4 regions of the Candidatus Dorea massiliensis AP6 genome follow, and region 1 is predicted to be linked to each of the others. Evidence: riboswitches for the same ligand, from Rfam matches in the RefSeq annotation. Region 1 holds a riboswitch; each other region holds the start of a gene.
What was found. A riboswitch is a leader RNA that binds a small molecule or an ion and turns the genes downstream of it on or off. The one in region 1 is predicted to bind cobalamin.
Positions count from the first base shown of each region.

Region 2: another riboswitch for cobalamin. It lies ahead of ACESZP_RS10840 (ABC transporter substrate-binding protein); the one in region 1 lies ahead of ACESZP_RS04225 (sirohydrochlorin cobaltochelatase).
Region 3: another riboswitch for cobalamin. It lies ahead of ACESZP_RS05925 (tRNA threonylcarbamoyladenosine dehydratase); the one in region 1 lies ahead of ACESZP_RS04225 (sirohydrochlorin cobaltochelatase).
Region 4: another riboswitch for cobalamin. It lies ahead of nikB (nickel ABC transporter permease); the one in region 1 lies ahead of ACESZP_RS04225 (sirohydrochlorin cobaltochelatase).

Region 1 is NZ_CAXTKW010000003.1:70,359-78,158, reverse strand. It holds gene ACESZP_RS04250 (ABC transporter ATP-binding protein) at 125-1,240, opposite strand; gene ACESZP_RS04245 (FecCD family ABC transporter permease) at 1,244-2,287, opposite strand; gene ACESZP_RS04240 (ABC transporter substrate-binding protein) at 2,390-3,532, opposite strand; gene ACESZP_RS04235 (hypothetical protein) at 3,529-3,987, opposite strand; gene ACESZP_RS04230 (hypothetical protein) at 4,125-4,694, opposite strand; gene ACESZP_RS04225 (sirohydrochlorin cobaltochelatase) at 4,720-5,943, opposite strand; cobalamin riboswitch at 6,156-6,333, opposite strand; gene ACESZP_RS04220 (Na+/H+ antiporter NhaC family protein) at 6,416-7,800, opposite strand, start outside.
Region 2 is NZ_CAXTKW010000009.1:127,121-134,920, forward strand. It holds gene tyrS (tyrosine--tRNA ligase) at 1-361, opposite strand, end outside; gene ACESZP_RS10830 (ABC transporter ATP-binding protein) at 867-1,655, opposite strand; gene ACESZP_RS10835 (iron chelate uptake ABC transporter family permease subunit) at 1,668-2,726, opposite strand; gene ACESZP_RS10840 (ABC transporter substrate-binding protein) at 2,802-3,872, opposite strand; cobalamin riboswitch at 4,010-4,227, opposite strand; tRNA gene ACESZP_RS10845 (tRNA-Glu) at 4,342-4,413, opposite strand; gene ACESZP_RS10850 (CapA family protein) at 4,562-5,776, opposite strand; gene ACESZP_RS10855 (PqqD family protein) at 5,933-6,295, opposite strand; gene ACESZP_RS10860 (OPT family oligopeptide transporter) at 6,296-7,800, opposite strand, start outside.
Region 3 is NZ_CAXTKW010000004.1:168,014-175,813, reverse strand. It holds gene hemA (glutamyl-tRNA reductase) at 1-385, opposite strand, end outside; gene cobM (precorrin-4 C(11)-methyltransferase) at 385-1,140, opposite strand; gene cobI (precorrin-2 C(20)-methyltransferase) at 1,145-1,846, opposite strand; gene ACESZP_RS05925 (tRNA threonylcarbamoyladenosine dehydratase) at 1,847-2,647, opposite strand; cobalamin riboswitch at 2,778-2,905, opposite strand; gene ACESZP_RS05920 (ferredoxin-like domain-containing protein) at 2,964-3,917, opposite strand; gene ACESZP_RS05915 (FAD-dependent oxidoreductase) at 3,931-5,562, opposite strand; gene ACESZP_RS05910 (LysR substrate-binding domain-containing protein) at 5,692-6,606, shown strand; gene ACESZP_RS05905 (YDG domain-containing protein) at 6,652-7,800, opposite strand, start outside.
Region 4 is NZ_CAXTKW010000002.1:11,512-19,311, forward strand. It holds gene ACESZP_RS02420 (carbonic anhydrase) at 1-361, shown strand, start outside; gene ACESZP_RS02425 (DUF5685 family protein) at 512-1,336, shown strand; gene ACESZP_RS02430 (DnaJ domain-containing protein) at 1,329-2,096, shown strand; gene ACESZP_RS02435 (prolyl-tRNA synthetase associated domain-containing protein) at 2,255-2,809, opposite strand; gene ACESZP_RS02440 (class I SAM-dependent methyltransferase) at 2,956-3,834, opposite strand; gene ACESZP_RS02445 (threonine/serine exporter family protein) at 3,818-4,261, opposite strand; gene ACESZP_RS02450 (threonine/serine exporter family protein) at 4,272-5,021, opposite strand; cobalamin riboswitch at 5,202-5,420, shown strand; gene nikB (nickel ABC transporter permease) at 5,534-6,478, shown strand; gene nikC (nickel transporter permease) at 6,475-7,314, shown strand; gene ACESZP_RS02465 (ABC transporter substrate-binding protein) at 7,311-7,800, shown strand, end outside.

The sequences.
Region 1 (7,800 bases):
CTGTTCTATATTATGAAAGCTTTATACTTGCACCCACAAAAAAACGTGGTCCGTAAGCCCTCTCTCCACTGATTCTGCAGCAAAACCGAGGTTATCACTTTCCACGTTCTCTTTTGACTTTCTACTATATTCCTTCTAATTTACCCTGCCGTGCCGCATACTCCTTAAGCTCGCACAGTCCTGCTGCCATCCCGGCCTCTGCGCCTGTCTCAGGAAGTTTCACGGTACAAATCGCCCGTTCACAGCCATCTATAAGCCGTTTCGCCTCCGCGATCTGCTCTTCTCCGATCGTCCGAAAAGCCGATACCCTCACCGTCTGCACTGCCAGCGCCTTCGCCGACGGATAATCCAAATCATTTTCCCACAAGATCCCGGCTGCAAAGGGGATTCGCTCCCGCTGAAGCTTTCGGAATACCGCCGTGCCCGTGCCATTTCCGGCGATAACAAAGACCCGCGGCTCCCCATCCACAGCCGGGAGCTCCAGGTCGCCGGTCAGCTCGTCGTAGGTTCCCACGGTCATGCCATACAGCTTCGGAATATACCCTTCGGTGAAAATCTCCTCCGGCGTCCCGAACCGATCCACCTTATCGCCCCGCACGCAGGCAATTTTATCCGAGATACGGCCTGCCAGATCCAGTTCATGTAAGGACATGATGACAGACAGATTTCTTGTCCGTGACATATTTTGAATAATGGAAAGGAATTCCAGTTTGTAACGGATATCCAGAAATGAAGTGGGCTCGTCCAGCACAATAATATCCGGCTGCTGGCAGAGCGCCCGAGCCAGCATGACCCGCTGCTTCTGGCCGTCGCTGGTCTTCGTATAATCCCGATCTGCCAGCTCATGGATATGCACCAAATCCATGGCCTCGTCCACCACGGCCCAGTCCTCCCCGGAAAGTACGCCAAACTTGCCCGTATAGGGATAACGGCCTGTGGACACCACGTCCCGGCAGGTCATCATTTCCGGATGGATGCGCTCGGTCAGCACTACAGAAAGCTTCTGAGACAGTTCCTTGCCGCTCAAATCCCCCATAGCCTTGCCGTCCAGCACCGCCACGCCGCCTAAGGGCGCCAGCTGTCGGATGATACTTTTCAGAATCGTAGTCTTGCCCGCGCCGTTGGGGCCGATGAGAGTCAGGATTTCACCCTTTTTCAGGCTGATTCGGATGTCTTTGATCAGGGGAACGCCGTGGTAGCCGACAGTCAGTCCTTCCGTGTAGAAATAATAGGTATCCATATGCTACTCAGCCCTCTCCTTCTTTCTGTGAATCATAATATAGATGACCACCGGCGCGCCAAATACTGCTGTCACCGTACTGATGGACAATTCGGTGGGGGCAAACATGGTCCGGGCCAGTAGATCGCAGAACAGACAGAAAGCCGCCCCGCCCAGGAAACAGGCCGGTATCATCAGGATGGGCTTCGCTGTCCCGAATAAATTCTTGACCAGGTGGGGCACCGCGATTCCCACGAAGGATACCGGGCCTGCAAAGGCCGTCACGCAGGCGGACAGAACACTGGACAACAGCACCAGCAGAATCCGGAACACCTGCACGTTCAGACCCATATTTTTCGCGTAGGCCTCGCCCATCTGGTAAGCACTGATGGGCTTCGACATGAGAAAGACGCAGATAGCCGTGATACCCACCACGATGGCCATAATCAGCACATTGTCCCAGGTCATGCCGGAAAAGCTTCCCTTGGACCAATTGTGCAGATTGACGATGTCCGCATCGTCAGCGAAGGTTACGACAAAGTCCGTCACTGCAGAACAGATATAGCCGATCATGACGCCGCTGACGATGAGCATAGACATCTGATCCATCACCTTCGACATGAGAATCACGAAGCCCATACAGATCATGGCTCCCACAAAGGCCGCGATGATCATGACCCAGGAGCTTAAAACAAAAGCATTTCCCAGGGCCGCCACCATCACCAGAGCTACCACCAGCTTCGCGCCGGAAGAGATTCCCAGGGTAAATGGGCCCGCAATCGGGTTATGGAAGAAGGTCTGCAGCAGATAACCGGACAGGGCCAGGCCGCCGCCCAGGATGCCAGCAGCAGCCGCCCGGGGAAATCGGATACCCATGACGATATCCGTATAGGTATCGTCGCCTCCATTTTTGCCCAGTATCCTTGGAATCTCCGAAAGCGGAATATTTACGGTTCCAATGCAGATGCTAAGAATCAGAAAAACCAGCACCAGCAGGGCCAGTATCAGAAATGCCGCCCAGTATCTTCCTTTGTTTCGGGCATTTCTGCCTCCTGTTGTGTCACGCATCGTTCTCGTTCCCTTCTGTCACTGTGCGAATCCCCACAGCTACCGTGTCTCTGTTATCCGGCGCATACTTTCCGGAGCCTTCTCTTTGCGCTCCGAATCGTATCAGTTTAACTTGTAAAGATAAGTCAAATCTCCGTCGTCCCCCTCCAGCATCCGGTGAATATCCGACGTGATTGTGCCCAGCTCCATAGTGGACTGATACAGGTTCTTGGTCGTACAGTACACATGCCCCTCCTGCACCGCCTTGAATTTCTGAAGCAGGGGGCTCTTGGCCAGAAGCTCATCCACCGAGGAAAGCTGTCCCTCTATGGTGCTGTTGTAAATGATGTAATCCGCGTCCTTCGCTCCTGCATAAAACTCCTCCATCTGCATGGACAGGGTGGACGTGGCGTCATCCTCATCTCCCAGATCCCGGAAAATGTAAGTGCCGCCAGCCAGCTCAATCATTTTCGGCAGATAGTCGGCAGATTTCCGCACGTTGGCCTCGCCGTTGCTGGTGATATAGAAAAATGCCACCGTCTTACCCGTGGCCGCCTCGCCACTGATGGCCTCGAAGGCGTCCGCCTCTTTGGCAAAGGCCGCCTCGGCTTCCTCCTCATGGCCGGTCAGAAGGCCGTAGAGCTTCACCCACTCGGTCCGTCCCAGGGGATTCGGCTCATAACTGGAGTGATCCACCAGCACTGGAATTCCAAACTTTTCCAGCTGTTCCTGTACCTCCGGCGTGTGGGAAATCATGGTATTCTCGATGGCCAGACCACAGTTCTGGGCCAAAATCTGCTCATAATCCGGCGCGGAATATTTGCCTGCATAGAGAATGTCGCCGTTCTCCATGGCCGCCTTCGCCGCGTCGATATACCAGCCCTCCGTCTTGGTGCCGCTGAATCTGATGGTGTCCAGGGCGTCCAGAGACACGAACATGTCCATAACTGCTGAAGCCACCAGATATATATTCTGAATGGGCTGCTGTAACACGGTGATATCCTTCGCCAGATCTGCCGGCGCTTCTTTTCCTTCCGGAACCACCAGGAAACGTCCGTCATCCGCGACGGTAATCAGCGCGTAGCCGCCCTCATAATTGTCGATAGTAAATTTCTGCGCGTATTCCAGCTTTGTGCTGTCTGTATAGGTCAGCTCGTCACTGATATCCGTGCTGTTCTCTGCCGTGCCGGAACCGCCTGCTCCACAGGCCGTAAGTCCCAGACACATAGCCAGGCACAGAAAAAGTGCCATCAGTTTCTTTTTCATGCTTTCGTATTCCTCTTTTTCCGCATTACAGTCGCTGCAATCGCTGCCGCTACTACGATAATCACGATACCTGCTGCCGCCGTGGTGGAACCCGATCCACCCGTGCTGCCGCCGTTCTCTCCCTTGATAGAATTCGACGCAAAGGTCAGCGTATATTCTACCTCATGGGGCGTACTCATGGCCGTGGTATCACCAATCACATCGATCTCCTCGTCAAACACATCTACCGGAATCTCAAAGACAGAATGTTCCTCTGTACTCACCGGAAGATATTTCTCGCCGCCCACGATCATATAATCGTAATGATTGCTGCTCCAGGTAATCTGTGCGGTTGCCTGTCCGTCCTCTACGGACAACGCGGTGGGCGATTCAATGGTGGCCCGGCCACTGCCGCCCTCCATAGTCACTTCTACTGTGTAATTCCCGTCTGCCAGCTGTAATTCATCGATTGTCATAGCTTTACCCCTCGAATCTTATTTGAACAAGGGGGCTGCCGCAAAACGTTCTGCACATTCCACAACAGCCCCTGCATTTTACTTATTCGTAACAGTTCAATCCCCTGAACAGTTACATTTATTCTGCGTTTCGCGTATTAGTCCTGAAGAAGCTCCGGATTGGATACGCTGACCTTATGGTCATACCATACGCCCTTGGTTCCGATCAGCGCCAGATCGAATTCCTCGTCCAGTGCCGGTACCGGTACATCGAAGGCATTGGCCTCCTCCGGCTCTGTACCATCGCCGAAATCTACAGTCTCTACGGTCGGCTGCAGAAGCTCTGCGCCATCCTTCTGGGCGTCCTCTGCCAGACCTTCATACAGATTCACAATGTTCTTGGAAGGCATAACCACATGAATGGTCATCTGTCCGTCTTTTACGGTCAGCGTTCCCTTTCCCTCGTAAAATTCATTTACATGGAACATACTGCTGTCTGTATTGAAATCTGCTGTGTAAACGCCGTCCTCCAGTGTCACAGCTGCAGCTTCTTCTGAATCAGCCTTTTCCGGCTCCGCCGTTTCTTCTGTCTTGGCAGTTTCCTCATCGGAGCTTTCCGCCTCTGTGGTAGTCTCTGCAGCCGGCGTCTCCGCCTTGCTGCCGCAGCCCATCAGCAGTGCGCAGCTTATAACTGCCATTCCCATTAACGCGATGATTTTCTTCTTCATTTCTTTTCTTGTCCTTTATCCTTACTTATTTCATAGCCTCTGCGGTATGAGCAACATAGAGATTCTGGATTGCCTCGATCTCGCCCAGACCTGCGATCTGGCAGTCTACGCTCTCGAACTTACCGGATGCGTTGAACATGCTCTTCCAGGAATCGTCATCGTCGCCTGCCATGTCGTTGTTTGCATGGTCGCCTGCAACTACCATCAGCGGACGAAGTACAACCTTGGTGTAACCAGCCTCAGATACAGCTGCGATCACATTCTCGCATGCGGTCTCCTCCGGCTTGCCCTCTACGGTTCCGATAAATACGTTCTCATATCCCAGATCCTTCATCTGTGCCTGCATCTGGCTGTAGGACACCTTTGCGTTATGGGAAGTACCATGTCCCATAAATACGAATGCAACGCCATCTTCCTTTGCTGCATCCAGAGTATCAAAACCAGCCGTCTTTACAGCCTCAGCAGTAATAGCCTCAGCAACAGCCTTCTTATCTGTATTTACAGCGGAAGCGTCTGCTCCAACCTCGCCCAGAAGCGGCTCAGCTACCTTTACAGACTCAAATTTATCCTTGTATGCGTCTACCGCCTCCATCAGCTCGTCGTACTCAGCGCCGTGCATCAGATGGGTCGGCTGTACAACCAGGTTCTTTACGCCGTTGGCAACTGCGCGATCCAGAGCCTGATCCATGTTGTCAATTGCCTCGCCGTCGCGGGCCTGGATATGGTTGATGATGATCTGCGCGGTAAAGGCACGTCTTACGGACCAGTCCGGATTTGCCTCTGCCAGAGCGTCCTCGATACCCTTGATATCAGCTACACGGCTGTCATTGAAGGAAGTACCAAAGCTTACTACCAGCAGCTCGTTCTCGCCGATCTCGTCCTGGTTTCTCGGATCATCCTTGGAAGCGTCTCCGGTGTCGCGTCCGAAGTAATCCGGGTCAGCGTTCTCGCCCTCTACCAGCTCCTTCTGAGCGTCTGTCAGAGCGTCCCATGCTTCCTTGGCTGCCTTACAGTCAGCGTCTGTGGTCTCTGTTCTCTCCTGCACATAGATCTTGTCAATCAGGGCTGCTACGTTGTCAGCTGCAGCCTGATCTGCGTCCGCGTCGTCTGCAGTCTCCTCTGCAGCGTCTGTGGTCTCTTCCGTAGTAGTAGTGTCTGCAGCCGGCGTCTCAGCCTTGCTGCCGCAGCCTGCCAGCATGGATGCTGTCAGAGTTGTTACACATAACAGTGTTACAAGTTTCTTTTTCATTTTCTTTTCCTCCTGCAAAAATTTTTCAGTTAAATGAAATTCATAAGATCAGAAGGAATCTGCTAAAAAATCCGACGTTCCTGTGGATCGTCGGATTTTCAGTCGTCAGCTTTACATCTGTTCGCCCATCCACGCAAAACAGCGCTGTGCGGAACAGCTGTGTCTATACCCCATCTGGCACTATCAATCCTCGTGATCCGGAATCTTTCGACTCCATGCGCCGCAGTCTGGCAGGTCTCCTGGCTTACAGTACAAGCGCTGCTTATCGTCTTCCCGATGGCTCAGTGACGTATGATAAGCCGCTCCTGCATACAGTGACGAGATCGCGCAGGTCTCTCACCTGCTTCCCTATTCTCCGTTTTTTAACGGCACCAGCTGCTTCTTATTTGATTTCACATAACCTACACAAGCATTATAGCAGTCTTTCTGAAATAATCAACTGTTTTTCCGCTATTTTTTCTTCCTTTTTGCATTATTTCGCCCGTTTTTTCATAAATAACAGATAAGCGAGCAGCAATATGATTCCTACCGGCAGAGAAATCAGCGCAGACTGGGTAAATCCTGCCACAATATAGGTAATAAAGGAAATCACTGCTACACTGACCGCATAGGGAAGCTGGGTGGACACATGGTTTACATGGTTACACTGGGCTCCCGCAGACGCCATAATGGTCGTATCGGAAATCGGGGAGCAGTGGTCGCCGCAGACAGCGCCCGCCATGCAGGCAGAGATGGCCACGGTCATCAACGCCGGATGGGTGGTCTGGAACGCGTCTACCACAATCGGAATCAGGATACCAAAGGTTCCCCAGGAGGTTCCGGTGGCAAAAGCCAGGAAGCATCCAACCAAGAAAATAATAGCCGGAAGCAGAGCAACCATACCCTGAGAGCTGCTCTTAATCAGATTAGCCACGAACTCCGCGGCGCCCAGGCTGTCTGTCATGGCCTTCAGGGTCCAGGCGAAGGTCAGAATCATGATAGCCGGAACCATGGCCTTGAAGCCCTCGGGAATGCAGTTCATGCACTCCTTGAAGCCCAGGACCTTACGGCTCACATACAGCAGAATCGTGATGACCAGGGCGAAAGCACTTCCGATGGCCAGACCGATGGACGCGTCGCTGTTGGAGAAGGCGGTCACGAAGTCCGCGCCGTCAAAGAAGCCGCCGGTGTAAATCATGCCGATGACGCAGCAGATGATCAGGGAAAGAATCGGAATCAGCAAATCTTTTACGGAACCATTTCCCACGTTATCCAGGCCTTCTGCGTTGCCGTAAGGTCTGTCCGGCGTAGTAAACAGGTCGCCCTTCTTTGCGTTGTCCTCATGGACCTTCATGGAACCGAAATCAATGTTCAGAATTGCTATCGTAATCATCATAACGATAGTCAGAATCGCGTAGAAATTATAGGGAATCGCGCTGACAAAAAGCGCCAGTCCGTCCTCACCCTCTACGAAACCGGTTACGGCCGCCGCCCAGGATGAAATCGGGGCGATGATGCAGACCGGAGCCGCCGTGGCGTCGATGAGGTACGCCAGCTTGGCACGGGAAATATTGTGCTTGTCCGTCACGGGACGCATCACGCTTCCTACGGTCAGACAGTTAAAATAATCATCGATAAAAATCAGCACGCCCAGGGCTACGGTCACCAGCTGCGCGCCGGTGCGGGTCTTGATATGCTCGCCGGCCCACCGTCCGAAGGCCGCCGAGCCTCCGGCCCGGTTCATCAGTGACACAATGGCTCCCAGGATAACCAGGAACACCAGAATTCCCACATTGTAGCTGTCGGACAGAACGCCTACGATTCCATCCTCAAAGATGTGAAGCACCGTTCCCTCGAAGCTGAAGCCCGAGTAGAACA
Region 2 (7,800 bases), on a different contig from region 1:
CCAGAATCGCGTTGTCATTGTCGAAGTTGATGAAACGGGACAACTGGTTCTTGAAGCAGTCCGCGTTGTGCTGAATGGTTTCCTTTGTCATAATCTTACGCATATCGGACTTACCGGAGGGGTCTCCTACCATGGTGGTTCCGCCGCCCAGAAGGGCGATGGGACGATGTCCTGCCCGCTGCATATGCATCATAGCCATGATGGTCAGGAAATGTCCTGCGGTCAGGCTGTCTGCGGTGGCGTCAAAGCCGATGTAAAAGGTTACTTTTTCCTTTCCAAGGAGCTCTCTTACCTCCTCCGGATGGGTACACTGCTCGATGAAGCCGCGCTCCATGAGTACGTCATAAATATTTTCTGCCATGTTCTCTTCCTCCTGATTAGAAATTCACTCTGCTGTGCAAACCCTGGCTTTTTCAAGGCCAGGGTTCACGGGCTTCACCCTATATTCCGGGCTCCATCCACATTTCCCATGCAAGCATGAAAAATGTTCCTGTAGCCCAGAATGCACGGCTCATTGCTTACGTAAAAAAACCCTCATCCTTATAAAAGGACGAGGGCTACGCTCGTGTTACCACCTTTTTTCATAAACAGCTCGCGCTGCTTACCTCTTCAAGTGCCAGCTATCGACACTCTAGCACGCTAACGGGTGCGGGATTCCGTCGCAGCCTACTTCCTGCTCCGGAAAACTGCTTCCGGAAATGGGTTCGGTGCGAAGCTCGGGGATGTATTCAAAATCAGGAGATACGCGCGCCTCTCATCGCCCGGCTGCTTTCTGTCCGCTCCCTCCGACTTCTACTTGTTCCCGTCAAAGCCTTTTGGTTTATGTGTAAATCTGCGTTTATTATAGGCAGGGGAAACTGGTTTTGTCAAGCCCTTTTTCCGCTTTTTATCCAGCCCGGCAGATAATAAATCTGCCGTTTTCCCGTGGCCGTATTTGTGGTGATCTGCGCCTCGATGCCAAAGTACTCCCGGATATTTTCTTTTGTGAGCACCTCTTCCGGCGTACCGTAATCCACAATCTTCCCCTGATACATGAAAATAATCCGATCGCAGTACAGGGCAGCCAGATTCAGGTCATGAATGGACGAAAATACCGTCACGTCCTGCCCCTTTAAAATATCCATAATCTGATACTGATAGCTCACATCCAGATGGTTCGTGGGCTCATCCAGCACAATAAAGGCACTCTCCTGCATCAGCACACGGGCCAGCAGCACACGCTGCTTTTCGCCACCGGACAGGCTTAAGTAGGAACGGTGCTCGTAGCCGGACAGTCCCACTTCCTTCAGGCATTTTTCACAGAGCTTCTTGTCCTCCGCCGAATCCCCCTGCAGGAATTTTTTCTTGGCGTACCGGCCAAACATGACCATATCCCGCACCTCGAAATCAAACTCCACATGATTTTCCTGAGCCATGACTGCCATTTCCCCGGCCATTTTTTTGAAGGAAAAATCCAGCACATCCTTTTCATTCAGAAAAACGGTACCCCGGCCCGGCTTGTAGGTCCGGTAGATATTTTTGAGAAGCGTAGATTTGCCGCAGCCATTGGGACCAACCAGGCCCACAAACTCGCCGTCCTGCACTTCCAGGCAGATTTGTTCCAGAATGCTTTTTCCGTCTATCTGATAATCCAGATTTTTTACCTGTAAACTCATACTCTGCCTCCTCTACTTTTTTCCCATATTGCCCCGGCGAATCAGATACAGGAAGAAGGGCGCGCCGAAAAAGGCCGCCACCACGCCGATGGGCAATTCAGACGGAGCAATGATGGTGCGTGAAATCAGATCGGTAAGCATTGTAAAAAGACCGCCTCCCAGAATCGCCATGGGGATCAGCCGTCTGTGTCCGGATCCCACAAAGCTTCGCATAATATGGGGTACAACCAGTCCCACAAATCCGATCACGCCGCTGACGGATACCACAACGCCGGTCAGGATCGTGGAAGCCGCAATAATAACCAGTTTCATTTTACGGGTATCCACACCCAGAGTTTCCGCCACGTCATCGCCCAGAAGCAATACGTCCAGCTCCTTCGCGAACAGGAAAATGACCACGATTACCACAACGCCAACCACCACCACATATCTCAGCTTGCTCCAGGTGGCTCCGCTTAAGGATCCTACCATCCAATAGAGCGCCATCTTCGTCTTATCCGATCCCGTATTGATTCCGTATACCATCAGATTGGTAAAGGCCGAGAACAGGGCGGAAGTCGCGATACCCGCCAGAACCAGCTGCGTCGAGGTAATCCGGCCATGAATGGAGGCGATACTTAAAGACAGACAGATGGAGACAGCCGCTCCCATGGTAGCGCCAAAGATAACGGAATACCCGCCCATAAAGCTGAACCACCCAAGCAGGATCGCGCAGACTGCCCCGGCAGAAGCGCCGGAGGAGATACCCAGCACATAGGGATCTGCCAGGGGATTCTTGGTCAGTGCCTGCATCAGGACGCCGCACAGCGCCAGTCCCGCGCCTACGATAAAGGCCATCAGCACGCGGGGAAACCGGATATTCCAGATGATATTTTCCGTTTTGCCCTCCCAGGCAATTTGAAAGATATCCTTCCCAGAGATTTTATTTACCAGAATTTTTCCAATATCGCCTGCTGAGACGTTCACTGCGCCGATGGTTACCGATATGGTCAATACCGCGGCAATCAGCAGCAATACCAGCAGCAGCGTCACAAGGAAGCGGCCTTTGCCCGATTTTACTGTTCCTTTCATAGATTCCTCCTTCGAGAACACAAATAGAATGAGCAAGAAAAACGGGGAGCTTTCACTCCCCTGTCTTTCCCCCTGTTAGAATTTGTCCGGATACAGCTGCTCTGCAATGGTCTTCACTGCATTGGCGCTTCCTGCGCTTCCCTGCATATCACTGCAGCATACGGAGTAGATTCTGCCTTCCTTTACGGCGCGCAGATCCTTGGTGAACTCATTGGTCTCCAGGAACTCCCGCTTCTCTGCCACATCGTCTCCGGTATACTCCAGAATCAGAATCACGTCCGGATCACGCTCTACTACTTCCTCCCAGGAGGGCTTTGCCCAGCCTGCTTCGATATCATCGAAGATGGAGATACCGCCGGCCTTCTTGATGATGTCGCCCGGCATACCCTGGCAAGCGGTAAACGGTACATCCTCTCCGGAATCATAAGCAAATACTTTTACCGGATTCTCATAGGCCTCATCGCCCAGAGCGTCCTGCACCTCCTGCAGGGTATCCTTCATAGCCTGTACCTTCTCGGCTGCCAGTTCCTGCACCTTGAAGATATTTCCCAGAGTTTCATAATCCTTATAGAGATCCTCGAAGGTTGCACTGTCTGTGCATACATACGGGAAGTACATCGTGATACCGTTTTCCTCGCAGAAATCCTTGTTGAAGTTTTTATCTGAGAATGTGGAATCCCATCCCATCAGAAAATCACAGCCGGTTGCCAGCAATTCTTCCTTGGACAGATTGGTCAAGCCCTCGCCCGGATTCATCAGCTGAGGAACCTCATCCCGGGCCGGATACTCGGAAGCCGTACTCCAGCAGAAGCCCTTGGTATAGCCTACCATCTGGTCCTGCAGTCCCAGATCAAAGAAAAAGTCTGCCATCTGGTCGCCGGACGCTACCACAGCGGAGGGCATTTTGGTGATGGTGTACTCTACGTTCTCGCCCAGTCCGGAACGCTCCAGGTTCAGGGTGATGCTGACCGGCTCATAATCGCTGTCTGCATCGACCGTCTCATCAGCTGCGTCGGTACTTTCTGCATCCTCTGTGGTCTCCTCCGCAGTGGTGGTTGTGGTATCCGCAGTCTTGGAACCACAGCCTGCCAGCATACCAGCCACAAGGCAGGTGCTTAACAATACGCTTACTACTCTCTTCTTCATGTTCTTTCTCCTCTGTTGTATAAAATGATTCGTCCATAAAAAAAGCACCACCCAATCACTTCTGATCAGATGATGCACCCGTATTCGGCATCCGGACGCACTGCGCCCTTTATCTTTCGCAAATGTCATGGACCGTGACAGCAAAAGCAGAATAAGCAGGTCTTCTGACTTACGCTGGCCTTATTTGTCTTCCTTCTTCCCGTCCCGTACCGTTTCCTGTACCTTACGGACAGTGAAGGAAAACGGCCCTGAAACTTCGCGCTTACAGCGGCGGCACCGCACAGGATTTACACCTGTTTCCCTTTTCACCGGCCCAACATTTCTGTTAGCCGACACTCACTCCGTTAGATATATTACCTATTTTCCGTTTTCTTGTCAAGCATCAAATATTGTTAATCCATGCCAGTTCCTTCCATTCCTCCACAATGCGATAAAACAAAAAACTCCTGGATAACCAGAAGTTTTTCAGCAGTCGATAGGGGAATCGAACCCCTGTTTTCGCCGTGAGAGGGCGACGTCTTAACCGCTTGACCAATCGACCATTTCCTATGTTTTTGTGCCGCACCCTTGCGACTTGTTTAGTATATAATAAGGCAACAGGAAATGCAAGTGTTTTTTTCAAAATTTTTAATTTCTTTATATTTCACGTATTTTTTATATTTTTCTGATAATTTATACATCTTTTTTTCTTACTCCCTGACGCTTCCATCTTCCCCTATTGTAACGCCGCCGAAGCACAGCCCCTGCAGATTTCCGTAGAAGGCTGCCCGCCCACTGCCATCCATCAGTCCCATCTGGTTGGCCGTACTGACACAGGGAATCACCCTTACCTCTGTGCCGTCGTCTGTAATGGTCAGCTCTGCCATCATGGTTTCGTAGGTCCGGTTTGCGAAAATAAAATTGCCCAGGCTATAAAAAATCGGTTTCCCCTGATAATATTCGATCCCCTGCAGTACATGAGGGTGCGCGCCGATCACAGCGTCTGCCCCGGCGTCGATATACTGGCGGGCCAAGGACTTCTGATACTCCTCCGGCTCTGTGTTCCGCTCGATTCCCCAATGGACATAGACCACTACATAGTCGCACTGCTGCTTCGCCGCCTGTATCTCCCCCAGAAGCTTCGTGGGATCATAGGTGGTAAAGAGACCGGAATTGCTCCGGGACGCCGTCCAGGAATGCTCCGGAATCACACGGGTGGCTCCCAGAAAGCCAATGACCCGTCCGCCTGCCTCCATGGTTTTCAGAGCCTTTGCCTCCTCCAGGTTCTGCCCCGCTCCCACATGGAGAATTCCTGCCTCGTCCAACGCTTCAAGGGTCTCCTTAAGCGGGCCCCGTCCGAAATCCAGCATATGGTTATTGGCCAGGGTCACGATATCTGCCCCCAGCTCCGGTAATACAGATGCATATTTGGGATCCACCCGGAAGGTATATTGCTTATCTTCCATTGCCTCACCGGTAGTTCCAAAAGGAAATTCCTGATTCAGCATGAAGATATCGGCGCCGCGGGTAATGGAAAGCAAATCTGATGTGGCCGCTGCAGAAATGCCGTTTCGCTCGTATTTTTCCTGTAAAACATCAGTCAGAAACAGGTCGCCTGCAAACAATAAGGTAACATCCTCTTTCCGGTTCTCTCCATCCGAGGCTTCTGCACCTTCCGATTCCTCTGCCCAAGCTTCAGAGGCTTCTGATTTTCCGGACGGCGTCAACACATGTACGGTCGGTACTTCCACTGACAGCTTTCCTGTTTTCTCAGTGTCCGCATTTTCCAGGGAATCCATCCCTGCATCCGCCAGAGCCTCCGCGCTTTTCCCGGGCGCAGAAAAGCCTTCCGCCGCCCACAACGCGCCGCCTACAAGGAGCGCCATGAGAACTGCCAGAATACTTATCTGAATGTATTTTATCATTTCCCTGTAAAAAGATCTTTTCCGTCCCGTCATGGATTCCGTCCCTTCGCTGCCGCCGTCCATTTTATCTGATATCTATTTTACCCGTTTCCAAAGAAAAAGGCAACAGCCCTCCGGGAGGAAGGACTGCTGCCAATTCTTAATATTTTCTGATCTCTATGCTTGTTTCTTTTTCTCCAGCGGAGTACTGTATCCGATATAATGGTTCTGATACAGAATCTGGAAAAACTTTGTAAGGCGCGGAAGAAGCGGCTCCGCCTCTTCGCCGTAGCGTTCCTTTACCAGAAAGCTGATGTCGTAGATGGTCCGCTGGCCGTCCATCTGCTGCCATACAAAGCTGCCGTACTCGTCCAGACTGATATAGCTGACCTTCGGCCGCTTGAAAAACTTCTGTGCCAGCCAATTATAGAAGCCTTTGTTCTGTACTTCTATCTCCACCAGCTTCTTTTCATTCAGCTTCCAGCTGTAGCCCGGCGCGCAGACCGGCACAAAATCCAGATAATTCTTTTTTTTCTTCATTTATTTCTTCTTTCTGCCAATGGTGATCTTGAACAGGGTCGCGGTCAGCAGGGCAAAGAATACCAAGCCACCGATATTGCCGTTGAGCGGAGTTCTGGAAAGAATGGTATCGCCCATCGCGTCGCCCAGGGAACCATTTGCCATGGGGATGATCGCAAAGACTGCCAGCAGGATACCTACCAGACCCTCGCCTGCGATCAGACCGGAGCAGTACAGTACGCCGTTATCAAGCATATCCTTCTTCGCCTTCTCGTCCATGCCCTTTTTCTTCTCCAGGAACAGACGAACCAGACCACCGATCATCATCGGGGTGCTCAGATGAATCGGCAGATACAGACCTACGGCGAAGGGAAGTACCGGGATACCCAGGACTTCCACTACGATACCGATAAACGCGCCTGCAAATACCAGAGTCCAGGGCAGGTTTCCGCCCATAACGCCCTCTACGATCATCTTCATCAGAGTCGCCTGGGGAGCCGGAAGCTCGGTGGAGCCATAGCCCCATGCTGCGTTCAGCAGGTACAGGATCGCGCCGATGGCCACTGCGGATGCTACCACACCGATGAGCTCACCGATCTGCTGACGCCAGGGTGTAGCGCCTACGATGTAACCGGTCTTCAGGTCCTGAGAGGTATCTCCGGCAATCGCTGCTGTGATACAGATCACAGAACCGATAGCGATAGCTGCTGTCATACCAGCCTGGCCTACCTGACCGGTTGCCTTCAGGATCATAGCGGTTACCAGAAGCGTCGCGATGGTCATACCGGATACCGGGTTGTTGCTGCTTCCGATCAGACCTACCATACGGGAGGATACGGTTGCAAAGAAGAAACCGAAAATCACGATCAGAATTGCGCTGAACAGATTCACCGGAACAATCGGGATCAGCCAGATCAGCAGGGCCAGAGCTACTACGCCAAGGATGATAGCCTTCATCGGAAGGTCTTTGTCTGTACGCAGATCGCTTCCTGCATTGCCCTTGCCGTAGCCCTTCATGGCGTCGCGGAAGGTGCGAACGATCAGCGGCAGGGACTTGATCAGGCTGATGACTCCGCCCGCTGCTACGGCGCCTGCGCCGATGTATTTGATGTAGTTGCTCCAGATAGCGAAGGAACCGCCTGCCGCGTACAGCTCAGCGACGCTTACACTCGCCGGGAACAGGGTGACATTCTGACCGAACAGAACGATCAGCGGCATCAGCACGAACCAGCCCAGCACACCACCTGCGAACAGGTAGGAGGAAATCTTGGTTCCGCAGATATAGCCGACGCCAAGCAGAGCCGGAAGTACGTCGATACCGACGCCGGATCCCTTGTAAGCCGGAATCTCATAATGAACCTCGCTGGGAAACAGCTTCAGGCCGTCTGTGACGAACTTGTAAGCTGCTGCCAGACCCAGACCCTTGAATACGATGCCGGCCTTCTCTCCGCCTTCCTCGCCTGCCAGAAGTACCTCCGCACAAGCCTGCCCTTCCGGATAGGGAAGCACGCCGTGCTCCTGCACGA
Region 3 (7,800 bases), on a different contig from region 1:
GCTTTACCTGGCCGAGAATCTGATCCTCGCCCACCACCATGGAATCCAGTCCCGCTGTCACGGAAAACAGGTGATTGACCGCTTTTCTGTCCTGATAGAAGCGCAGATAATCGGATACGTCCTCTTTCACGGCTGCCGCTCCGGATTCCCGGAGAATCAGCTCCTGCAGCCTGGTAAATACGTTTTTCTTCTTATCCTGTTTTTTATCAAAATAGGTATAAATCTCTGTCCGGTTGCAGGTAGCGATAATGACGCTCTCTGCCGCGCCGCCCTCGTCTATGAGGATTTTCTCAAGCTCCGCCTGCTTCTCTTTGGTAAAGGCGAAAAGCTCCCGAACCTCCAGCGGCGCCGTCTTATGGCTGATGCTGATAAGCCGGATGCTCATTACGCTTCGACTCCCTTCCGGAACTCATGGGTAAAGGTCTTGTCATAAAGCCTGGACAGCTCATAATCATCTCCCAGGAAATCTCCTACTACAGTCAGCGCAGTCTTGGTGATGCCTGCTGCCTTTACCTTCTCTGCAATGTCCATCAGGGTTCCCCGCACAATCTTCTGCTCCGGCCAGCTTGCCTTGTATACAACTGCCACAGGTGTATCCGGACGATACTCCTTCCGAAGGGTTGCGGACAGCTCGTCCATCATACCGATGCTCAGGAAAATGATCATGGTGGCGTGATGTCTGGCCAGATCCTGAAGCTTTTCCCCCTCCGGCATGGGCGTTCTGCCCTCCATGCGGGTCAGGATCACCGTCTGGCTCACACCCGGCAGCGTGTATTCCTTCTTCAGGGCTGCCGCAGTCGCCAGGAAAGAGCTGACCCCCGGAATGACCTCATACTCGATACCCATGCGATCGAGAGCGTCCATCTGCTCCCGGTGCGCGCCGAAGATAGCCGGGTCGCCGGTATGTACACGGACCACCTTCAGGCCCTTGGCTTCGCCGTCCTTCATGACAGCCAGAACCTCTTCCAGGGTCATGGTGGCGCTGTTATAGATCTGCGCGCCCTCCTTGGCGTCCGCCAGCACCTTGGGGTTTACCAGAGAACCTGCGTAAATGATAATATCCGCGCTGTCGATCAGTTTCTTTCCCTTAATTGTCAGAAGCTCCGGATCTCCCGGGCCTGCTCCGATAAATGATACCATTGTTTTACCTCTTCTCTCTCTTGATGATGACGGTTGTAAAGTAACTGTATGTTCTCTCCGGATCCAGGGATCCGATATATTCGTCCTTCATACCCACGCAGCTGATGACCGTAGCGCAGCCTTCCGCGCGGTCATACTTTTTCATCAGCTCCAGGATGCGGCCAATGCTGCCTCCTGCCTTCATGATGACCACGTTGTCATAGTGGGCGATGGCCTCCTCCACCTGCTGCTCCGCACGGACGGAGGGCACGATCACCAGGGACTCATTTCCCTCCATCAGCGGTAACCGGGCCGCAGCCGCTCCGCTGCAGAAGGATGGGATACCCGGGATAATCTCCGTTTCAAAGCCATGCTCTGCCACATACTGGTTCACATACATGTAAGTGCTGTATACCGAGACGTCGCCCAGGGTAATCATAGCGATATTCTTTCCCCGGGAAAGCTCTGCGGTCAGCTGCTCGCAGGCCGCTGCTCTGCACTTCTTCCGCTCCTCCTTATCCTTTGCCATCCGGAAAATGACTTCCAGGAGGTGCTTATGCTCCAGTTCCACCACCGGGCGGATGATTTCCAGCGCCGTACTCTCTTCTCCGGCTTCTTTTACCGGAACGGCGATGATATCCGCTTCATCGAGAATCCGTTTTGCTTTCAGCGTCAACAGCTCCGGATCACCCGGACCCACGCCGATGCCGTATAATTTACCCTTCATCTATTTATTCTCCTCCTGCTCCTGGGCTGCCCGGGCGCGGTTCATGGCGTCCTCGGTCAGATCCTTTACGATTTCACTTGCGATCAGAAGTCCCGCTACGGACGGTACAAATGCGGTCGAACCCGGAATGTCACGGCGTTCAGTACATTTATGCTTGGCTCCCGGCGGGCAGATACAGTTGGTTCTGCAGCTGATGGACATGTCCTCGATGGGACGCACCGCCTTCTCCTTGGAGTAGACCACCTTCAGCTTTTTGATGCCGCGTTTTTTCAATTCGCGCCGCATGACTCTCGCCAGCGGACATACGCTGGTCTTATAGATATCCGCCACCTCGAACAGGAAGGGATTCAGCTTATTGCCCGCTCCCATGCTGCTGATCAGGGGCACGCCTGCCTTCTCACATTCCTCCACCAGAGAAATCTTCGCGGTGACTGTATCGATGGCGTCCACCACATAGGTGTACCGGCTGAAATCAAATTCATCCTTATTTTCCGGCAGGAAGAAACAGAGATGTGTATTGACCTCCGCCTTCGGATTGATCTCCAGGATACGCTCCTTCATGACCTCGGCCTTGTACTTACCCACCGTCTTCCGGGTGGCAATAATCTGGCGGTTCAGGTTCGTCAGGCACACCTTATCGTCGTCGATGAGATCAAAGGCTCCCACGCCGCTTCTCGCCAGGGCCTCCACCACATAGCCGCCCACGCCGCCGATACCGAAGACTGCCACCCTGGAATGCTCCAGAATCTCCATGGCTTCTTTTCCCAGTAAAAGTTCTGTTCTTGAAAACTGATTTAACATAATTTTCTCCTCATACGCTTGCAAAACAAAAAGAGATCTGTATTTTATGACAGATCTCTCCTTATGATCAGCAGCGGATTTCATCCCATCCGCCGCCAACTATATCCGGAACCGCTTTCCACGGAAGCCTGTCCATTTCCCGCAAAGAGCAGGTAGCCTGGCTTGCAGACACGCTGCTTACAGTGACCGGATCGCTCAGGTCTTCCACCTGATTCCCCTGCTTTATGCATCATGCATACTCTCTGCGTTATACCTTAGTCAGTGTAGCATACAGACGGGCTTTCGTCAACAAAATATACCCTATAGGGTTTCCCTTTTAACAGGTTGCTCCTCCTGTCAGATGAAGCTGCGCATCCAGAATCTCCTGCTTTCTCTCCAGAATTTCATCAGACAGAAGCTGCTGCTCCACGTTATCGAAGCCGAGACGTTCGATGGTCGCAGCGAAACGTTCGCCGGTAATGCCCTGCTCCCGATACAGGAGAATCGCCTTTTCAATCACGTTTAAGGCTTCTTCCTTACTAGTGAACACCTTACGCAGCGCTTTTCCGTGATTGATTTTTTTGCCCCAGCGGCCGCCGATGTAAATCTTAAATCCGTACTGACCGTCTTCGATGGCGTCGAAACGGCATTGACCCACACAGCGGCCGCAGTTGTTACAGATTTCTTTGTTAATCTCCAGAACGCCGTCCTTCACCTTTGCCGCGCCGATGGGACAGGCTGCCTCTACGCTGCACTTCTTACATCCGTTGCAGCTATCCTCGTCAAATTCGGGGATTCTCTGACCAATGATTCCCAAATCATTTAAATCCGGTTTTACACAATTGTTGGGGCAGCCGCCTACCGCAATCTTAAATTTGTGCGGCAGCTTTACCGTGTGATACCCCTCATAAAAACGGTGATGGATTTCCTCGGAAATGGCGAAGGAATCCAAAAGTCCATACTGGCAGGTGGTTCCCTTACAGGCTACAACCGGGCGTACCACAGAACCGGTTCCACCTGTAATTAGTCCTTCTCTGGCAATATATTCCTTGAATTCTTCGATTTTGTCGTAGGGAACGCCCTGTACCTCCACCGTCAGACGGGTGGTAAAGGTTATCACTCCGTTTCCGAATTTTTCCGCCGCTTCCGCAATGCATCTCTGCTGCGCAGCCGTTATCTTTCCATTGACGGTAATGATTCTTGCCGAGAAATTATCGGTTCCCTTATTGCTCAGAAATCCCATTGCCTTTACGCGCTTTTCATCTTCCTTGCTGATTGTTAATGTAGCCATTGTGTGCCTCCTTTTATTCTTCCTCTGTTAATTCTGTATGGAAGGTCATGCCACCCTCCAGTACCTTTGTATCCGTATATCCGTAAGCCTTCAGACGGTTCTGCACCAGATAAGCCCGTTTTCCCTTGGAACATACCAAAAGCAGCTTTTCGTTCCTGCCAAGCCCGTCTGCCGGACCGTCCAGGCTGTTCAGGTCCACATAGGGATACCCGTGCAGCGACGGTGTAATACCCGCATCCACGATCCGATAATTTTCTCCTTCTTCCGCATACTCTGCGGCCGTCATGCTGTCCAGCTCCCCGTTCAGCTTATTCAGCAGAATATTCACTGCATGCTGCAGCGGATGAATCGCAGTGGAGAAGGGCGGCGCGTACGCAAAATCCATGTACTGCAGATCCTCCAGGGTCGCTTTCATGGAAATCGCAGTCACCGCTATATCCGTCAGCTTATCCACCGCTCCCGTTCCCACAGTCTGCATACCAAGCAGCCTGTGGCTTTCCCGATCTGCAATCAGCTTTATGACAAATAAAGCTGCGCCCGGATAGTAATGTGCCTTATCGTCCACCACACAAATCACACTCTCTGCGTCATAGCCTGCTTCCCGCGCCGCCTGCTCCAGTAATCCGGTTCTTCCCATGCAGAAGCCGGCCAGCTTCGCCACGCCGGTTCCCAGCACGCCCGGATACTGCACTGTTTTCCCGGCAAGGTGCTGCGCCGCCGCGCGGCCCGCTATATTCGCTGTGGAACCCATGGGCGACCACTGGGGCTTTCCGGTAATCCGGTTCGTTACCATAGCGCAGTCGCCGACCGCGTAGATATCCGGATCATTTGTCTGCAGCGCCTGATTTGTCAACAGAGCTCCTTTGAACATTTCCAGACCGGCGTCCTGCAAAAATTCCGTATTAGGACGGATTCCCATAGCCAGGATGCAGGCATCCGCCTTCATGGCACGGCGGGAGGTTTTTACCTTTTCTACCTTCTCCTCCCCGAGAATTTCTTCCAGGCCCATTCCGGTAAAACACATGATGCCCGCGTCCGCCAGCTTATTTTCCACATAATCCGCAATCTCCGGATCCAGGAAGCCCGGCAGAATATGGGGCGCGAAATCAATGACGGATACCTTCACATCCTTCGCCGCCAGATTTTCCGCGATTTCCAGTCCGATAAATCCACCGCCCACGATCACTGCCCGACGGATCTCTCCGGCTTCCACAGCCTGCCGAAGCATATCTGCGTCCTCCGGCGTTCTCATATAAAATACATTTTTCAGCTGCGTGCCCGGGCAATCCGGCTCAAAGGGACGCGCGCCTGTGGCAATCACCAGCTTATCATACGCATAGGTTTCGACTGCTCCCGTATCCAGATTCACAGCCTCCACGGTTTTCCCTTTTCGGTCTACTTTTGTCACCTCAGTCCGGATTTCCACCGGCACTCCGGTTACTTTTTCATAAGATTCCGGCGTATGCACCAGCAAATCCTTTTTTTCCCGGATCACGCCGCTCACATAATACGGAAGACCGCAGCCCGCATAGGAAATATCCTTTCCCTTTGTCAGGATCCGGATGTCCGCATTTCGATCTTCCCGCTTCAGCTTGGCTGCAGCCTTGGTTCCGGCTGCTACACCGCCCACTACAATGACCTTCATTTTTCTTCCCCTTTTCTGATACATTTTCGTTACTCTTACTATAGCACTTGCTTATCAATTTGAAAAATGATATTATTTTATTAAATCAATAGGTTTTATCTATATATCTGACAGAAAAGGGGATTTTACATGACCATTCGCCATCTTTCGATTTTTACCGCTGTCGCCGAATACGGCACCATGTGTGCAGCTGCAGAGCATCTGTATCTGACCCAGCCCACCGTCAGCCAGGCCATCCGGGAACTGGAAAAACATTACCATTGTCTGTTGTTTGAACGGCTCGGGAAAAAGCTTTACCTGACAGAACAGGGAAAGCTTCTGCTGTCCCAGGCTCCGGAGCTGATTTCCCGGTTTTCAGAGCTGGAGCAGTTGATGATGAATCAGGGGCAGACCGCTACGCTGAAGCTTGGCAGCACCCTCACCGTCGGTACCTGTCTGACTCCCTCCGTGATTCTAGAGTTGGAAAGGAAGCTGCCGGGTCTGGAAGTATATTCCTTTGTAAGCAATACTGCCGAAATTGAACAAAAGCTTTTGAGATCCCAGCTGGACGCCGCGATTGTAGAGGGTGAAATTCAGTCTCCCGATCTGATTGTGCTCCCTCTTATCGACGACTGTCTTGTTCTGACAGCAGGGATTCATCATCCTTTTTATGAAATGGAGACACTTCACTCTTCGGATTTAAACGGACAGGCTTTTGCCATGCGTGAACAGGGCAGCGGCACACGACGGCTTTTTGAACAGTACGTGGCAGAGCAGGGGCTCTCCATCCGTATCACCTGGGAAGCCAACTGCCCCCGCACGATCCTGAACGCCGTTTTATACAACAAGGTTCTGTCTGTCATGTCTCTGCGTCTGATGTACCATGAAATCCGTCATCAGCGTCTCCGCATTTTTTCTCCTGAAAATCAGGAATGGAACCGGACCTTTAAACTGGTTTATCACAAAAATAAATTCCTGACCCCGGCTATCTACGAACTGGAAAAGCTGCTGCGGCAGTATCCGCGCATAGAGCTTCCGAAAGAAACAGGGCGTCTGAAGCAGTAATGCCTCAGACGCCCTGTTCCAGGTTTTCAATCCCTTATCCTCGTATTACTCTGTCCGCTGCCCGCGTTTTCTGCGTACTGCTGTAAGCAGCATGGATATGCCCAGCAGGCAAATCAACGCCATTGCGCCCCAGAATACGGGCTGGCTGCTGTCACCGGTGGCTGCGCTTGTGACGGCGCTTCCGCCGCTCTTATTTCCGCTGCCGGAGCTGCTGCCGGAATGATCTTCGGGCTTCGTCTCGGGCGCTTTCTCCACCTTTACCCAGGAAAGGGCTATTGGGGAGAGGCTCTTCAGGGTCATGGTGATGCCATCCTTCGTCAATGTCAGCTCCGGAGTCTCCACATCGCCCGCCTTATACGCGCCGCGGTTCATTGCAAACATGTGTACCGCGCTGAAACGGTAATCGGCTGCGTTGGTGCCCTCCGGGTAGGGCAGGATCACCTTGACGCCCTCTGCCGGGAAGTTGTCTGCCGTCGCGCGGATCCAGGTTTCACCGCCGTCTGCGCTATAGAGCAGCACTGCGTCATAAACAGCCGTATTTTCCTTCGCCGGATTCTTTCCGTCGATCTTACAATCCACCAGAAGCTTCTTCAGATATTCCACGATCTTTTCCGGTGTGTTCAGGTTCTCTGTCTTTGCCAGATCCGGCGTTACCTCGGTTACGTCCTTTGCGCCCATAACCAGACGGTAATCGTTTCCGAGACCTGTCTGACCCGGCAGAGCCGCAGTCTTTTCGATGGAGCCCTTCAGCGTAAAGGCAGTCTCAGCCGGAAGCACATAATTGGCATTCGTCAAAGCCGCTCCTGCGATGGTCACGGTTACCTGCTTGTCGGTTCCCGCTTCCGCTGTATCAAACTCAGCAGTCAGACTCTCATAGCTCAGGCCTGCGTCGTCGCCGTCCAGCAGACCGGAGACCTTCAGTTCTCCGATGAGGCTGGCGTCCTTCGTTTCATCGGCCAGCTTGGTCAGAACTGTCAGGGCGCTTCCGTCCCAGGTAAGGGTCTTCGGGCTTACCTCTATCTGTACCTTTGCTGCCGCATTCCCCCAGTTGACTATATCTGTCGGTGTAAATACTACTTCATATTCGGTGACATTGCTGTCCGTGACCTCCGGTCTGGTATCAGCTTTTGCCCAGGTAAAGGTTCCGTCCGTGGACGCTGCTCCGCCTGTCAGTGTGCTTTCAGACAGGGGCTG
Region 4 (7,800 bases), on a different contig from region 1:
CGGCGACCTGTTTGTGATTCGGGTAGCCGGAAATGTCATCGACGACCATCAGCTGGGCAGCATTGAATATGCAGCCAGCCATCTGGGAAGTCCTCTTATCGTCGTGCTGGGCCACACCTGTTGCGGCGCGGTGGACGCGGCGATTCATCACGATCCGGAAGGCTATATCAAGTTCATTACCGACGAGATTAAGCTGGCCATCGGCGACGAGAAGGATGATTTCAAAGCCTGCTGTCTGAATGTCCGGCGCAGTATGGCGCTCATTGAGCACAGCCTGGATATCGCGAAAATGGAAGAGAAAGGAATGCAGGTGGTCGGCGCGGTTTACCACATCGAGGATGGCCGGGTAGAATTCCTTTAGAGAAATCTGTAAAAAATTAAAAAAGAAGAAAGAGTCTAAAAGAACTGTGAAAGCCATTGACATTGACAGGATGCATGGTAAGATTAAATACTAAGCAGCATTGTGAGGAAAATGAATTCGCGAAGCCGTGAAGCATAAAGGAGTGAGCGAATGTTCGGATATATAGAATGTAATCGTTCGAAGCTTTCAAAGGAAGAGCAGGAACGCTACCAGAGCGTCTACTGTGGACTCTGCAGAAATTTGAAAATGAGATATGGGGAACTGGAGCGGATGAGCTTAAGCTACGATATGACTTTTGTGATTCTGTTCCTTTCTTCTTTGTATGAGCCGAAAGAGAAGACGACGGATTTCCGCTGCGGCATCCATCCATTGCGGCCCCGCAGCGGCGTGGAGAACCGTTTTACAGAATACGCGGCGGATATGACCGTGGCCCTGGCTTATTATAAGGCTCTGGATGACTGGAAGGATGAAAAAAAGACCGGAAAACGCTGGTATGGTGATAAGCTGAAAAAGGCCTATGACGAAGTGGAAAAGGCTTACCCCCGTCAGTGCAAGGCCATCACAGACAGTCTCCAGGAGTTGGATTTTATCGAGCAGGCGCCGGGCGCCAATGCAGATCAGGCCATCAACTGTTCCGGCAAGATGCTCTCGGAGCTCTTTGTATACGAGGAGGATTTCTGGAGCAACAGTCTCAGGGTCTTCGGCTACGAGTTGGGCCGCTTCATCTATCTGATGGATGCGACTATGGATTATAAAAAGGACATGAAAACGGGTAACTATAACCCTCTTTTTGAGATGAAGAAAAAACCGGAAGAGATGGAACCGGTGTTGGGGCTTCCATTGGGTAATGCCATGGAGGTCTTTGAAAAGCTGCCGCTGGTGCAGGACGAACACCTGCTCCGCAATATCCTCTACGGCGGCGTCTGGCAGCAGTATTACGCGAAAATACGTGGAAAGGAGAAAACGGATGGTTGACGATCCATACAGAGTACTTGGGGTGTCCCGGGACGCCACCAGGGAAGAGATAAAAAAAGCCTATCGTCAGAAGGCAAAATTATACCATCCTGATCTTCATCCGGACGATCCGCAGGCAGCGGAGAAAATGAACGAGATTAACGAGGCCTACGATATGCTGAATAACCCGGAGAAATACCGGAGACAGCAGCAGACCTATGGCGGCTATGGGCAGAGCAGCTATGGCAGAGCAGGCGGTTACGGGCAGAATCCTTTTGGAAACGGTCCCTTTGGCAGCGGTCCGTATGGAAATAGTGGAAATGGCACTTATAGCAGCGGTCCTTACGGCGGTTTCGGAAGCTTCGAGGATTTCTTCGGTTTCTGGGGGATGCGCATGGGACCGGAGCGCCCCCAGCAGGTCTGCACCGACAGCGAAACCATGCGTCAGGCCATAGACTTCATCAATATGGGAAAATACCAGTTCGCGGATTCGGTGCTGAACGGTATGCCCGGCGCTGAGCGGAACGCCCGATGGTACTATTTAAGCTCCCTGGCCAACTATGGTCTGAATAATCAGATGCTGGCGGTGGCACAGATTCAGAAAGCATTGCAGTTAGAGCCGAATAACCCGCTTTATCAGCGGACACTCCAGAGCTTCCGTTATGCGGAAAATGTGTACAGCCAGAACAGTCAGTCCTATCAGCGGCAGGCGGAAGGCATGGATAAGCTGTGCAGGAGCTTCTGTCTGGCGCAGCTGTTCTGTATGTTCTGCAGATGCTAAGCAGAGTGTGAAAATAAAAGAGATTCGTTCTTTCCATATATAATAATAGAAGAACGCCTCTCTTTTTTTAATGCTTAGAAAACTGAAATCAAATATAAATAGAATCAAAGAATCGGCGTGGCAGGTGAAATTTTAACCCTGGAACGCCAGAGGCTTTATTACAGCTTCACAAAAATAGCTTCATGATGCACCGCCGGCAGAAACTTCTCCAGCATATCCTCCGTCTTCATCCGCAGACTGGACGTATTGATGCAGGGATGGCAGCCAAATTCCTCATGGGCGGCCACGTCCTCATCGATGATGAGCTGTACCTGATTGTGCGGGTCATTCATCAAGGCCATAACCGTGGCGGATCCCGGCGTCACATTCAGCAGTTTCTCCATATACTCCGCCGGGGCAAAGGAAAGGCGGGAAGAACCGATCTGTTTGGACAGGTCTTTGGTCTTGAACTGCTTATCCCCGGGCATCAGCAGCAGGTAGAATTTCGTTTTTTGGGCGTTGCAGAGCACCAGATTTTTACAGATCTCAATACCGAGAAGCTGATCCACGCCCTGACATTCCTCGATGGTCATGGCTACTCCATGATCCACACGGGTGTAGGGAATCCGAAGTTCATCCAGCAGGTCATAGACAGCCATTTCCTTTTCCAGACGGCCCTCCGGGCTGACGGGACGGCCGGTGTAAACCTGCGGGTCAATATAAATGCTACTCATAATGATTCCTCCTTTGAACTTTTAAATATTACAGAGGCTTCGAATGGGCATCCCATGAAACATAATCTGGAATGTAAAAGAAACCTTAGCATTTAGACAGAAACACAGCGGCCGGAACCTCCAGCCGCCATTGACTTTGTAAAAAGCTATTTAGTTTCCCAGCGTCCGCTTGCGCCGCAGGGCAGCACCAGTCCGGATGCGGTTACGGGCAGCCCCACCTCCTGGGAATCGACAGTACCGTTATATTTCTTCAGCTCTGTGGCGATCATATAAGTCAGCACCGCCGGGGCCAGTCCGGTGGTATAGGAATTTACCAGGAAAAACAGCGGCTCATCGCTCAAAAGCTGGGCGCAGAGACGGATCAGCGGGTGAATGGCCTCTTCAATTTTCCAGATTTCTCCTTTTGGGCCTCTGCCGTAAGAGGGAGGGTCCATGATGATGCCGTCATAATGATTTCCACGGCGAATTTCACGTTCTACGAACTTCACACAGTCGTCCACAATCCAGCGGATAGGAGCCTCACCCAGTCCGGAAGAACGGGCGTTTTCCTTTGCCCAGCCTACCATGCCCTTGGAAGCGTCCACATGGGTGACAGAAGCTCCGGAGGCAGCGGCGGCCAGTGTGGCTCCGCCGGTGTAGGCGAAGAGATTCAGTACCTTTACGGGACGTCCGGCATTGCGGATTTTTTCACCGAACCAGTCCCAGTTGGCAGCCTGCTCGGGGAAGAGGCCTGTATGCTTGAAGCTGAAGGGCTTCAGATTGAATGTTAAGGTATTCTTGCCCTGGCAGAGGGGATACTGGATGGTCCATTGTTCCGGCAGGTCGAAGAATTCCCACTCGCCGCCGCCCTTTTTGCTGCGGTGGTAATGGCCGTTCATGCGCTTCCAGCCAGGCAGCTTTCGCTCCGTATCCCAGATAACCTGGGGATCCGGACGCACCAGCAGGTAGCTGCCCCAGCGTTCCAGCTTTTCTCCTTTCGAAGTATCCAGTATCTCATAATCGGTCCAGTTATCTGCGATCCACATGACAATCTCCTTTGGTCTTTAAAAATAAGCGGAAAATACTGTCCACCACCATGATAGACAGGGCGATCATTCCCGCCACAATCAGTGTCTGAATAATATAATAGGAAGTCATTCCGTCGGAACGGATGACAGAGTGGGCGATGCGGAACATGCCCGCGCCCGGCACCAGCGGTAAGATGCCCGGGATGACGAAAATCGTGACCGGAGCCTTCAGGACCCTTGCGAAAATCTGGCCGCAGAGGGAGACGAGACAGCCGGACAGAAAGGTGGACATGGCCACAGACAGATTGATTCCGATGAGAAACAGATAGATCCACCAGCCCACCGCGCCGGTGAAACCGGCCCAGATGATATATTTGCGCGGTACGTGCAGCAGAAAAGAAAAGGCCACAACGGAAAAAAACGCGCCGATAACCTGTATCAGCATAAAAGCCTCCTTACTGAATGAAACGAAGTCCGATGACAATACCCATAGCTACAGAGGCGGCGACCACAAAGGCCTCCATCATCCGGGCGGAGCCGGAGATATAATCCCCGTGCAGGGTGTCAAAGACCGCGTTGGTGATGGCTACGCCGGGAACCAGGGGCATGATGGCCGCGATGATGATGGAATCCAGGTTCCCTATAATAGGAAGAAACTTCAGAAGTCCGCCTGCGAACAGTGAGATTACCACGGCGCTCAGCAGGATTCCGAAGAAGGCGGGCAGCTTCATGCGGTTGCACAGATACAGGCAGATGGCCATGAAAAATCCGGCCACGCCCGCCACAAAGGCCTCCTGCCAGGTTCCGCCGTAGGTCAGTGCAAAGGCCGCGGCCACGCCCGCGTTGGCCAGCAGAAAGGCCTGGGGAGGGTGCGGTTCCTTTTTCAGCTTTTTTATCTGCCGGAAGGCTTCCTTCAGTTCCAGCTCCCCGCTGCAGAGTCCTCTGGAAATACTGTTAATTTCGTCGATGATACTCAGGTTCGTGCCACGGCTGTGAATCCGGCGGGTCACCGTCATGGACTGGATGGACGGGTCGTCCAGAGTGACCAGAAAGCCGGTCACCATCACGAAAGCTTCGGCGGTCTTCAGCCCCGACAGCTCCAGCATCCGCTGCATGGTATCCTCCACCCGGTAGGTCTCAGCCCCGTTGGCCAGCATCAGCTCCCCCGCCATGACGGCGGTGTCGAGCAAAAGTTTGTAATCCATTTGTCTGATTTCCTTATACCTGATTTTGTATTGAGAATAATCTATGCCCATTATACCTATGTAAGAGAAGCGGGTCAAGGAAAGTATGGATAGAAAGAGAAATAATTCCTGTTTCCGAAGGGACAGGCTGAATTACCGGAAGACAAAAATGGAAAAATCTTGACAGATATAGAGGAATCAAGTAAAATAAACGGGCATAGTGTTGTCAGTCGCGTACGGCGGCTGATAAAGAATAGAGAATCATGTGGAAATCATGGACGGTACCGCCACTGTATACATAAAGAATGATCCTTAGATGAAAGTCCGCCATTGGGGTAAACCTGAGAAGGCGTGGAGAGTTCGCTGGGCTTCTTCCCTGAATATGTGAGTCAGGAGAACTGCTATGCAGCAACCTTAGCGGACGATCTATTTGCGAAGGCTTATTTCCCATGTAAAATCGGTCATGGATGCAAAAGCATCCATGGCTTTTTTGTGTAATGAAGTCGCTTTTCTTATTGAAACGGAGGAAAACAGTGAAAAAGAACAGGCTCGTATCCAGACTTATCCAGATGTGCGTAGTGCTGATAGGCATTTCCTTTCTGACCTTTTTATTAACCTACCTTGCGCCGGGCGATCCGGCCACAGCTATGTATGATTCCCTGGGAATTACTCCGAGTCCGGAAATGCTGGAGCAGGCCAGGCAGTCCATGGGACTGGACAAACCCTTTTTACAGCAATATGTGGACTGGATAGGCGGTATTTTTCACGGAGATTTTGGAACCTCCTTCAGTAAAAGCGCCCCGGTACTGGATCTGCTGATGAAAAGACTGCCGGCAACGTTCCGGCTGGCCCTGTTTTCCCTGGGACTGATGTTAATTATTTCGGTTCCCCTTGGAATTCTTTCAGCGGTCAGACAGGACGGGATAGCGGATTATATCGTTCGCTTTCTTTCTTTCCTGGGTATTTCGCTTCCGGGCTTCCTGATTGGCCTGATCTTATTATATGTCTTCGCTTTGAAGCTGGGACTGGTAAAGGTGGCGAGCAGCTCCGTCGGAATGGAACAGATGCTGCTGCCGGGGATTACGCTGGCCATTGCCATGGCCTCCAAATATTCCAGACAGGTGCGTACGGCGGTACTGGAGGAGCTGCACCAGGATTACGTGACGGGCGCGAGAGCCCGGGGAATGAATCAATGGGAAATACTGTTCCGCCAGGTTCTTCCCAACGCCATGCTTCCGCTGGTTACCATGCTGGGGCTTTCCTTTGGATCACTTCTCGGAGGAACCTCGGTGGTGGAGATTATTTTTTCCTACCCGGGACTGGGTATTCTGGCGGTGGGAGCGGTGAAAGCGCGGGATTATCCGTTGATCCAGGGCTTCGTATTGTGGATAGCCCTGATCTATATGGTGGTAAATCTGCTGGTGGATATATCCTATCATTATATTGATCCGAGGACCAGGGAGGGGGAGAACGGATGAAAAAGAATACAAGATTTGCGGTGCTTTCCATTCTGGTTTTCCTTATTCTGGCAGTGGCGTTCCTGGCGGACAAAATCGTTCCCTACGATCCGTTGAGCGCGTCACTGAGCGACGCATTCCAGGCGCCCGGAAAAGATCACTATTTCGGAACCGACGCGCTGGGGCGGGACGTGTTCTCCCGGGTGATCTGCGGGGCGACCACCAGTGTATACAGCGTGCTGATTCTTGTGGCGGTAATCCTGGTTGTGGGTACCTTTCTTGGAATTATAGCAGGGTATTTCGGCGGAGTGGCAGACGCGGTAATCATGAGAGTGGGCGATATGATGATCGCCTTCCCGGATCTGATTCTGGCTATGGCAATCGCGGGAATTCTTGGGCCAAGCCTGAAAAATTCCATGATTGCAATCGCGGCGGTAAGCTGGACCAGATACGCCAGACTTTCCAGAAGCCTGGTGCTGAAGATACGGAACAGGACTTATATATCCGCGGCGGAAATCTCAGGATCCAGACACAGCAGAATCCTTAGGAGATATATGCTGCCCAACGCGCTTCCCACGATGATTATTACGGCGGCGACGGATATCGGCACCATCATGCTGTCGCTGGCAAGCCTGTCCTTCCTTGGCTTTGGAATCCAGCCCCCCACACCGGAGTGGGGATATATGCTGAGCGAGGGAAGAACTTATATACTGAGCAGCCCGTGGCTGCTGTTTTGTCCGGGACTTGCGGTCTTTATTACGGTGGTCATCTTTAATCTCTGGGGTGACTGTATTAGAGATATGATAGATCCAAATGCAACAGAAAAACGAAGAAAGAAGAGGAGAAAGAGAACATGAATGGAAAAAAACTGATTGCCCTTGCCCTTAGCCTGTGCCTTGCGGGCAGTATCACAGCATGCGGCGGCAGCGCAGGAACAGAGCAGAAAGCAGCGGCAGACGGAGGAAACGCGAAAACACAGCTGAATGTGGCGACAGAGCTGACCAGCGCAACCCTGGATCCGGCAGATGAGTGGAACAGCTGGTTTGTAATGCGCTGGGGCGCGCTGGAAACGCTGACACGTTTTGAGGACGACGGCACCGTGTCGCCGTGGCTGGCAGAAGACTGGTCTGTAGCGGACGATCAGCTGACCTGGACTATAAAGCTGAAAGAAAATGTAACCTTCTCCAATGGAGAACCGATGACGGCGACAAAGGTTCAGGAATCCCTGGAGAGATTATTTGAGGTGACAGATCCCAATAAGGGCGGAAATGGAAACCCCTGGAATTATTTTACATATGACAGTATCAGCGCAGACGATGAAGCCTGGACTGTGACGATTGTAA